Regions from separate parts of the Psychrobacillus sp. FSL K6-2843 genome, predicted to be linked through region 2. Evidence: predicted binding sites of a transcription regulator. Region 2 holds the regulator's gene; each other region holds the start of a gene.
What was found. Region 2 encodes Rex, which represses fermentation and respiration genes when NADH is low (regulators of the CRP and FNR family bind a similar motif). Its sites were predicted from a motif close to TTGTGAAATATTTCACAA; they were not measured.

Region 1: a site for Rex is predicted at 1,206-1,223, ahead of MKY94_RS09185 (cytochrome c oxidase subunit 2A). Genes of this name have one in related genera too.
Region 3: a site for Rex is predicted at 2,174-2,191, ahead of qoxA (cytochrome aa3 quinol oxidase subunit II). Genes of this name have one in related genera too.

What each region holds. Positions count from the first base shown of each region.
Region 1 covers NZ_CP152021.1:1,834,263-1,837,550, reverse strand. Annotated here, with positions in the region: gene MKY94_RS09195 (dynamin family protein) at 1-195, opposite strand, end outside; gene MKY94_RS09190 (chemotaxis protein CheX) at 532-987, shown strand; gene MKY94_RS09185 (cytochrome c oxidase subunit 2A) at 1,294-1,416, shown strand; gene MKY94_RS09180 (cytochrome c oxidase subunit II) at 1,437-1,913, shown strand; gene MKY94_RS09175 (b(o/a)3-type cytochrome-c oxidase subunit 1) at 1,915-3,288, shown strand, end outside.
Region 2 covers NZ_CP152021.1:3,504,891-3,508,178, forward strand. Annotated here, with positions in the region: gene MKY94_RS17735 (type II CAAX endopeptidase family protein) at 180-899, shown strand; gene MKY94_RS17740 (GNAT family protein) at 912-1,466, shown strand; gene MKY94_RS17745 (redox-sensing transcriptional repressor Rex) at 1,636-2,271, opposite strand; gene MKY94_RS17750 (ABC-F family ATP-binding cassette domain-containing protein) at 2,399-3,288, shown strand, end outside.
Region 3 covers NZ_CP152021.1:2,961,911-2,965,198, reverse strand. Annotated here, with positions in the region: gene qoxB (cytochrome aa3 quinol oxidase subunit I) at 1-991, opposite strand, end outside; gene qoxA (cytochrome aa3 quinol oxidase subunit II) at 1,053-2,009, opposite strand.

The DNA of each region.
Region 1 (3,288 bases), 1.7 Mb from region 2:
TACAAGGGCATTAATCATACTTGATTTCCCTGCTGAAAAATGACCTGCAAAAGCAATTGTAAATGTTCCCTTTTCTATTTTTTCTGCAAAAAGTTTTGATTTTGCATATCTCTCTTCATCATTGTTTTGTTTAAAAATTGTCGCTAGTAAAGCATTCGATTCTTTGATTTTCTGTAATTCCTCTAATGGATTCATGTGAAATTTATTTCCCCTTTTTATTCTTTAACAATATGTATATCATATCAGAAAATATAAAAAAAGATGACTTTATTGTTCATAAAGTCATCACTGTACTACTATTATTTTGGTTGTGGTGTAATAGAATTTAAAATGTGTTTAGTTATTACGCTGTATATAACTACAGTCGATCCAATTAATATAAATACCATGACAATCTCCCTCTCAACTGAACTTGATATTCATTCTCATTTAGATGTTATCACATTTTTCAACAATTGACTACAAAATATATTCTTTTTAACTAGACAATATGATAAAATTGATTCATCTTTACTATTAGGAGGGGATAAAATGGGTAATTCCAAGCATATTAAAACACTTTTAAATGGTACCATTCAATCATTAAAGTCTGTTATTCCTCTTAACCTTAGTTTTAAGTCTCCCACACTAATGATTCAACCATTTGATCAGGAAGAGATGGGCGTTCTCATAGGAATTGTTGGAGACATTAAGGGAAGAATTATTGTTGATGCATCCTCCCAATTCTTCTCCTCCGTCGGCGCCTCTATGTTCGGCATGCCTCTCGAGGGCGAAATGCTCGAATCTTTTACTGGTGAACTCGGAAATATGATTGCAGGCAACTTGTGTACTACTGTTGCCCAAGAAGGTTTAGAGATTGATATTACACCGCCAACTGTCATTGTTGGCAAGAGTAAACTATTTGGTTTTCATCATGCCTTTCGCTTGCCTGTAGAAACCGAAGACATAGGCCTTATGACTATTATTCTTACAATAGACGAGGACTAACTATCAATAAGAATACATATAAAACTTAGAATCCTTTTAAATAAAGGATTCTTTTTTATTTGGCAATCCCTAAGGACCTTGAGCTAATTTAAAGGATAAGATCTTTAGCTAGCACTCTGTTTCTCAAGAGTCTGAACTGCAACTATCTTCACTAATCTCCCTTCCACTTCTATGACTTTTAATTTATTTCACATTATCTTCACATAATACCTTTGTATGTGTGAGAAATATCACATCATACATAAATATTTAAATTTATGATGTAGCTATAGATAAAAAGAAGAATATTTTGGAGGTGTACGACTGATGTCCAAAAAACACAATAAAGAACCAGAACTTAAGGGCACGTTAATATCTGTTAGCGTAGTGGGAATCTTTATATTAGTAACTTGGTTTCTGGCATTCTATTTATTTATTGACAGATTTTAAATCATTGGAGGTTAAAGGTTATGCATATTCACAAGTATGAAAAATGGTGGATAACATTCGGGGTAGGGTCTTTGGTTTTATTCTTAATTATAGTTGGCTTTAGCGCATTTCATTACGGTTCTCATCCACCTAGTGCAAAAGTATATATTGATCCTGAGCGAGTAGATGAAATTGCTCCTTTTAATAATCCTGGAGTTCATAAGGTCGAAGGTAAGGAATGGGATTACGAGGTAGTAGTCGTTGCTTCTGCTTTCTTCTATAATCCACAAGAATTTGAAGTACCACTCGGGTCGACTGTTAAATTTATCGCAACAACAAAAGACGTAATTCATGGCTTTCAAATAGTAGGTACGAATATTAATATGATGCTAGAACCTGGCTACGTTTCAGAATACGTAACAACAGTAGATAAAGCTGGAGAGTATTTAATATTATGTAACGAATATTGTGGCATAGGACACACTTCTATGACATCGAAGTTAAAGGTGGTTGAGTAACATGGCAACAATAACAGAAAAAGCACAAAGCTTTGTGAAGGTAGATCGTCGTGATGGCAAGCTCGCAATGGCTCACATCCATGTAGCATTCATTGCACTTTTAATCGGAGGACTTTGTGGACTATTACAAACACTAGTACGTTCTGGACAATTTACTCTTCCTTGGGGAATCGGATACTATCAATTATTAACGGTTCATGGGGTTTTATTAGCACTTATCTTAACAACTTATTTTATCTTTGGTTTCCAAATTGCTGCTGTAAGTCGCACTGCCGGCACATTGACAGATAAGCAAAGAATGCTTGGCTGGATTGGGTTCTGGACAATGACAATCGGAACAACTGCTGCTGCAGTAATGGTTTTATTAAATGAAGCATCTGTTCTGTACACTTTCTATGCACCCCTACAAGCACATTGGATCTTCTATGTGGGATTGGCCCTGGTAGTCGTAGGCTCTTGGATTGGTGGAGCTGGCCTTATAATGAAATATAGAGAATGGCGCAAAGCTAATCCAGGAGAACCAAGCCCATTATTAACTTTTATGGTAATCGTAAACTTAACTATGTGGATCATTTGTTCACTTGGTGTTGCAGTTGAGGTAGTTTTCCAATTGATTCCTTGGTCATTAGGCTGGGTAGATAAGATTGATATTCTTCTTTCTCGTACACTTTTCTGGTATTTTGGTCACCCATTAGTATATTTCTGGCTATTACCTGCTTATATGGTTTGGTACGTAATCATTCCTAAAATTATTGGCGGGAAAATTTATTCGGATGCACTTGCAAGACTTTCCTTTATGCTTTTCTTGATTTTCTCTATTCCTGTTGGATTCCATCACCAATTGACAGAGCCTGGTATTGATTCTTTCTGGAAATACTTGCAAGTAGTTTTGACAATGATGGTTGTTATACCTTCCCTTCTAACTGCTTTCTCCATGTTCGCTACATTTGAAATTCGCGGAAGACAGCTTGGAGGAAAAGGGTTATTTGGATGGTTTAAAAAGCTTCCATGGAAGGATGCTCGATTCGTTGTACCATTCATCGGTATGGCAGCCTTCATCCCTGCTGGAGCTGGAGGTATTATTAATGCATCTAACCAAATGAACCAAGTAGTACATAATACTATCTGGGTTACTGGTCACTTTCATCTCACTTTAGCAACAACAGTTGTTTTAACATTCTTTGGTGCCGCTTATTGGTTAATTCCTCATCTTACTGGTAGAGTGTTGACTAAACAAATGAATAAGCTAGCAATTATACAAGCTATTGTATGGGCAGTAGGTATGTCCATCATGTCTGGAGCTATGCATATAGCTGGTTTAATGGGTGCTCCTCGCCGTTCAGATTTCTCTACCTATGGTGATTCTGCACAAGCA
Region 2 (3,288 bases):
CGAAGATACTAAAGTTGACTATTAAAGATGATTATAAAATGGCTAAGGAGCGATTTTATTTTAGTTTTCCTTTACAATAAGGCTAAGGCTAGTACATCTTACAAAAGCAAGATTATCTATTTACTATCCTGATTAGTAAACTTATAAAAGCAACTGCTATAAATAGAAAGGATATTTAGATGAAACAACAAAAGACAGGTTTATACATATTAATCACCTACTGTGTGATGCAGCTCTCCGGTGCATTATTTGCTCCTCTTCTACTAATAATCTTTAACTATTTCGGCTTAGAAAACGCAAGGTACCTAGCTTCTGGATGGTGGGTTTTCCTTGGAATGGGAATTGCTACAGCTATCACCTTGCTTATGATTCGCCAAGACAAGAATTTTATACGGCCTCTAAAAGGGAAGGCATCCGGTCTTCCCGGAGCAATTGGCTGGGGAATTCTTGGCTTTCTCATGGTTTTGTACGGCCAAACATTAGCTGCTAATATTGAAATTAGATTTTTTGGTATAGAAGCTGGTTCTGAAAATACGTCGCAGTTTATGGATCTTGGCAATTCAGTACCTTTTGTCTTTTTCTCCATTGTGCTCTTCGCACCTATTTTAGAGGAGCTTATATTCCGTCGCATCATTTTCGGAACTTTATTGCCTAAAACGAACTTCTTTGTAGCAGCGCTTGTTAGCTCACTGTCCTTTGCCGTCATTCACTTTGAGTTCACACACATACTAATATATGCTGTGTCTGGGTTTATATTCGCTTTCATTTACTATAAAACAAAGCGAATTATCACCTCTATTATTGCCCATATGCTACTTAATGGATTCGTAGTAATTGTTCAACTGTATAATGAAGAGATCGTCAACTTTTTAGAAAAACTTGCTGAGTTGCAGCAATAAGGGGTAATCATAATGACTTTTTCATTTGTAAGTTTTCCTACAATAGAAACAGAAAGACTCATCCTTCGAAAAGCAATCGAACGGGATGCAAAGGATATTTTAGAGTTATATTCTAATGAAAACGTAGTACAGCATATGGCAATCGGTCCCTTTACTTCTGTTGAAGATGCAAAGGGCGAAATTAGTTGGTACGAGAAAATTTTTCTCGAACAAACTGGTATGCGCTGGGTAATAGAAGATAAAATAACCCAAAAAGTAATCGGTACTTGTGGTTATTTAAACTATGAGGCTGAGCATAAGCGTATAGAAATTGGCTATGATCTTTCACCTAAAGCTTGGGGAAAGGGAATTATGACGGAGGCGCTTAAGCCCATCATTCATTTTGCCTTTCATGATATGAACATGAACAAAATAGAAGCTGAGGTTACTTCAGAGAATGATGCCTCCCTTCACCTTTTGAGTAAGCTAGGTTTTCACAAAGATGGAGTCTTAAGACAGCATGAGTTCGAAAAGGGACGCTATATCGATCTTGCTATCTATTCCCTACTAAAAAGCGAATATAAATAGGAAAGCCTTCGACTAGATAATAGTCGAAGGCTTTTTTTCTTATAAGATTGGTATCAGCGCTCACCTTGCCCCTCGAGTTCAAATGGATAAAAGCTCTGGTGGCTGAGGTACTGCCTCCTCGCTTTTCTCCATTTGCTTGTCGGGGCAGACATAGGCGCTTTCGCTTTTCTTAGATCTCGTTTCGAATCATGTAGATGAGTGTTTGAAGTTCAACTGAAAGGTCAATCGTATGTACGCGAATCTCATCTGGAGTACTTATTGGGACTGGGGTGAAGTTTAAAATCCCTTTTACATTGGAGCCCACTAAAAGATCAGCAACTTCCTGAGCCGCACGACTTGGAAGTGTAAAAATCACTAATTCAATTCCGTATTCCTTTAGCTTTTCCAACATCACACTAGAATGAAATACAGGAATGTCGCTAATAATCGTTCCTTCGAGTGGTGCCTTCGTATCGAATGCTACTACAATTCTAGTGTTATGATTTTTTTGAAAGTTATATTTTACAAATGCTGTTCCTAAACTACCAACACCTATTAGTGCCACCCGTGCCGCTTCATCTTGGTCAAGTGTCTTTCTGAAAAACTCAAGTAGATGAGGTACATCATAGCCGTACCCTTTCTTTCCTAGCGCACCGAAATGAGAAAAATCTCTTCGAATGGTTGCTGAATCTATCTTCATCGCTTCACTTAGCTGTTGGGATGAAACTCGTTTATGATCTGCATTATGAAAGCTTTGTAAAAATCTATAATATAAAGGAAGTCGTTTCATTGTCGCTTGAGGGATGCGAGGTACATCACGTTTCATAAGTGTCCTCCTATTGTATAAGGCAAATTCATTTTTACACGTTACCTTTCTTTTATTGTAAAGGGAGAACGTTGCAACGACAAGTCCTATCTATTACACTTAGGATAGAATTGAGGTGCAAATTAACGTGATTGTTTTACAAGTAAACCAAGTAACTAAATCCTTTAATGGTGAAGATATATTAACAAACGTAAAGTTAGAAGTTCAAGACCGCGACCGAGTTGCACTGGTTGGGCGTAATGGTGCGGGAAAATCTACTTTACTTAAAATAATTGCTGGAGAAATGTCATACGATTCCGGTGACATTATTATGCCTAAAAATATTAGACTTGGCTATTTAGAGCAGCATGCGGGTCTTGAATCGAAGCTGACGATTTGGGAGGAAATGAAATCGATTTTTAGTCATTTGATTGATTCTGAAAGAGAACTGCGCTCACTAGAAGCACAAATGGCTGACCCTTCTATCTATGAAGATTCAGAAGCCTATGCTAGAGTTGCAGCAACCTATGACGAGCTTCAGCTAGCCTTTAATGAGGCTGGTGGATACCGCTTTGAATCGGATATCCGTTCCATCTTACATGGTATGCAGTTTTTCCCAGAGGATTATGATAAGCCAGTACAAGCATTATCCGGGGGACAAAAAACGAGACTAGCATTAGCTAAAATGCTGTTGAGCAAGCCCGATTTACTTATACTCGATGAGCCTACAAACCATTTAGATATTCAAACACTCAGCTTCCTTGAAAATTATTTAAAAAACTATAGTGGTGCCATTTTAATTGTATCCCATGATCGATATTTCCTAGACCAGGTAGTAAATTTAGTTTATGAGGTTTCACGTCATAACGTTACGAGATACGTAGGTAACTATAGCGCCTATTTAACGCAGAAAGCGAAAAATTATGAGCTCGATAAAAAGAAATATGAGAAGCAGCAGGAGGAAAAAGCAAAGCTAGAGGACTTTGTTAGCCGTAACCTGGCGCGTGCTTCTACAACGAAGATGGCACAATCTCGAAG
Region 3 (3,288 bases), 540 kb from region 2:
AGTGATGCGCCCATACGACAAAGGATAGGACAGAAATAACTACCATGGAAGCAACCATTGACTTATAGCCATATAGATTGCGTCGAGCAAAGGTTGAAATAATCTCACTGAATAAACCGAATGCCGGTAGTATTAGAATGTATACCTCCGGATGTCCCCAAACCCAGAACAGGTTAGCCCAGAGCATATCCATTCCGCCATTGTCCGTTGTAAAGAAGTTTGTCCCAAACAGTCTATCCATTGTTCCCATTGCTAGTAATACAGTTAATACTGGGAAAGCGAAAACGATAATGATGTTTGCGATAAACGCTGACCATGTGAACATTGGCATTTTCATTAAAGTCATACCAGGTGCTCTCATTTTCAGGATAGTTGTAATAAAGTTAATACCAGTCATCAATGTACCAAGACCAGCTATTTGAATAGCAATCATGTAATAGTTCGTACCAACAGATGTACTGAACTCATTGCCTGCAAGTGGGAAATAAGAAGTCCAACCTGCATCAGGCGATCCACCTACGATGAAGGAAATGTTGAATAATCCCATACCCATAAAGAACAGCCAGAAGCTAAGTGCATTTAAACGTGGAAACGCTACATCTCTTGCTCCAATTTGTAATGGAATAACATAGTTAAAGAAAAAGATGATAAACGGCATTGCCATAAATAAAATCATTACTACTCCATGAGTGGAGAAGACTTCATTATAATGCTGTGAATCTAAAAATGTGTTTTCTGGCATCGAAAGCTGATAGCGCATCATAATGGCGTCAACGCCACCACGGAACAGCATCAATAATGCTGTAAGCAAGTACATAATACCAATACGCTTATGGTCTACTGTAGTAATCCATTCACGCCAGAGGTATCCCCATTTCTTAAAGTAGGTAATACCTAAAACTATTGCAACCATCGTAAGGCCAATTCCGACCATGGATGCATATATCAAAAAGCTTGGATGTGGTACGGCAAAGCGATCAAAGAAATCCATACTTTTGTTTCTCCTTTCAGGAATCTATAGCTTTTACTATAGTAATCTTGTAATCCTTCAATTAATGCTGAGAATGATCTGATTCCTCAGTTTCATTAGTTTGTCCATGATTCTCATGATCGGACTTCTCATCCTTATCAGTTGATTCATGGTGCTCGTGTTCAGATTCCTCTGCATTATCGCCATGGTCATGACTAGGAGCAGGTGAGAATTCTAAATGTGTTCCTGTATAAGTTGAACGGCCAAGATGACCTGGTTCTAATAATTCCTCAAACTTCTCTTCTGTAAGAGCAGGTGCAGTTTCATGTACTTCCTCTACCCAATCTTCAAAATCGGCATTAGACATAGAGGTAACATCAAAGACGTTTTCTGCAAATCCAGATCCACTGAAGTTCGCATTTCTGCCCATGAACTCGCCTTCAACATCGGCAGCTAAGTGTAACGTAGTCACCATATCAGACATCGCATACTTTTGCCCGCCTAGCTGTGGAATCCAAAAGCTAGTAATTGGTCCGTGGGAGTATAGTTTAAACTCAATCGCACGATTAGCTGGGATATATAAGTAGTTAACCGTTTCAATACCTTGTTCAGGATAACTAAAATGCCATTTCCAGTTAGAGGAAGATGCATAAATGATTAATGGTTCCTGATCCTCATAGCCTTGAGGCGTCGACTCTACAATATAGTTACTTCTAACTGAAACGATTGAAAGAAAAATAACTATTATAATAGGAATACCGATACAAATTGCTTCCACAATCGGACTTCCTTCTATATGAGGTGGCTCGTAATCCTCGCTTTGTTTAGAAGCACGGTATTTTATTAACACAAAAACTAAGATAGCTAAAACGACAATCACAATCCCCGACATTAGGAAAATAGATAACATAATATCATTTGCCTGTGCCTCGGCTTGAGGGCCTTTAGGGTCTAAAACAAGTAATGGCTCGCATCCTGTTAACACAGTGACAATAGTGAAAACCATCGTCAAGAGAGCCCACTTCAATTTTAATTTCATCGTTGTACCCCTTTCCAATCTATTATAAAAAGCTAAGGTAACTAGTGTTGCTTTCAAAGAATTCCTCTCTGTGCCTCTATCTTATTACCATGCCTTCAAAAAAACGAATATAAAAACCGGACTTCACGAATTGTTCAAGAAGATTTGAACGTTCTTTAACACAATTGTGAAATATTTAAGAAAGTGTCAACTTCGTTCATAATTATGGGCTTAATTGGTATTTTTGTACTTTTTGTTTGAGCAGTTTTCAAGTAATGTTGTTCATTTTCCATCTTGGAAAGGCTCTAAAACGAAGAATTAGATATCTGTAGGATGTCTTATTGGAGATAGAAAGGACATAAATTGGTAGCCATATTGAGGTTAGCAGAACAAGCATTAATAACTAACGGAGGAACACAAAATAAATAAAATTCTAAATATGCCATTAACAAAGTTATATCTACATAGCAAGCTAATGGAATTCTAAATAATATTTTATCCTGTTGATTGAAGTGACAGGCGGCGACTCCAGTGGGATGAGTGAGACAGATGAGACATCACAAACGACGCGCAAGCGGCGGTGATGGCTCATCGCTCACCCCATGGAAAGCGACCGCCTAGAGCGGAAATCTATCATCTATATTCAAAATTTAAGTATAAATTAATTCGATTTAATGGCTAAATATAACGGTATAATTTTTTTCATTCTAACTTATCTAATTCACCCTCTACCTATTATTGAAGCGACCGCCTAAAGCGGAAATCTACCATCTATATTCAAAATTTAAGTGTAAATTAATTCGATTTAATAGCTAAATATAACGGTATAATTTTTTTCATTCTAACTTATCTAATTCACCCTCCACCTGTGATTGAAGCGACAGGCGGCGACTCCAGTGGGATGAGTGAGACAGATGAGACATCACAAACGACGCGCAAGCGGCGGTGATGACTTATCGCGCACCCCACGGAAAGCGACCGCCTAGAGCGGAAATCTACCATCTATATTCAAAATTTAAGTGTAAATTAATTCGATTTAATAGCTAAATATAACGGTATAATTTTTTTCATTCTAACTTATCTAATTCATCCTCCACCTGTGATTGAAGCGTCAGGCGGCGACTCCAGTGGGATGAGTGAGACAGATAAGACATCACAAACGACGCGTAAGCGACGGTGATGGCTTATCGCTCACCCCACGGAAAGCGACCGCCTAAAGCGAAAATCAGCCATCTATATTAATAGTTCTTAGTAACTCAGATATAACTCTTGCGCTATTCTTATATATTAGATTAGGTAA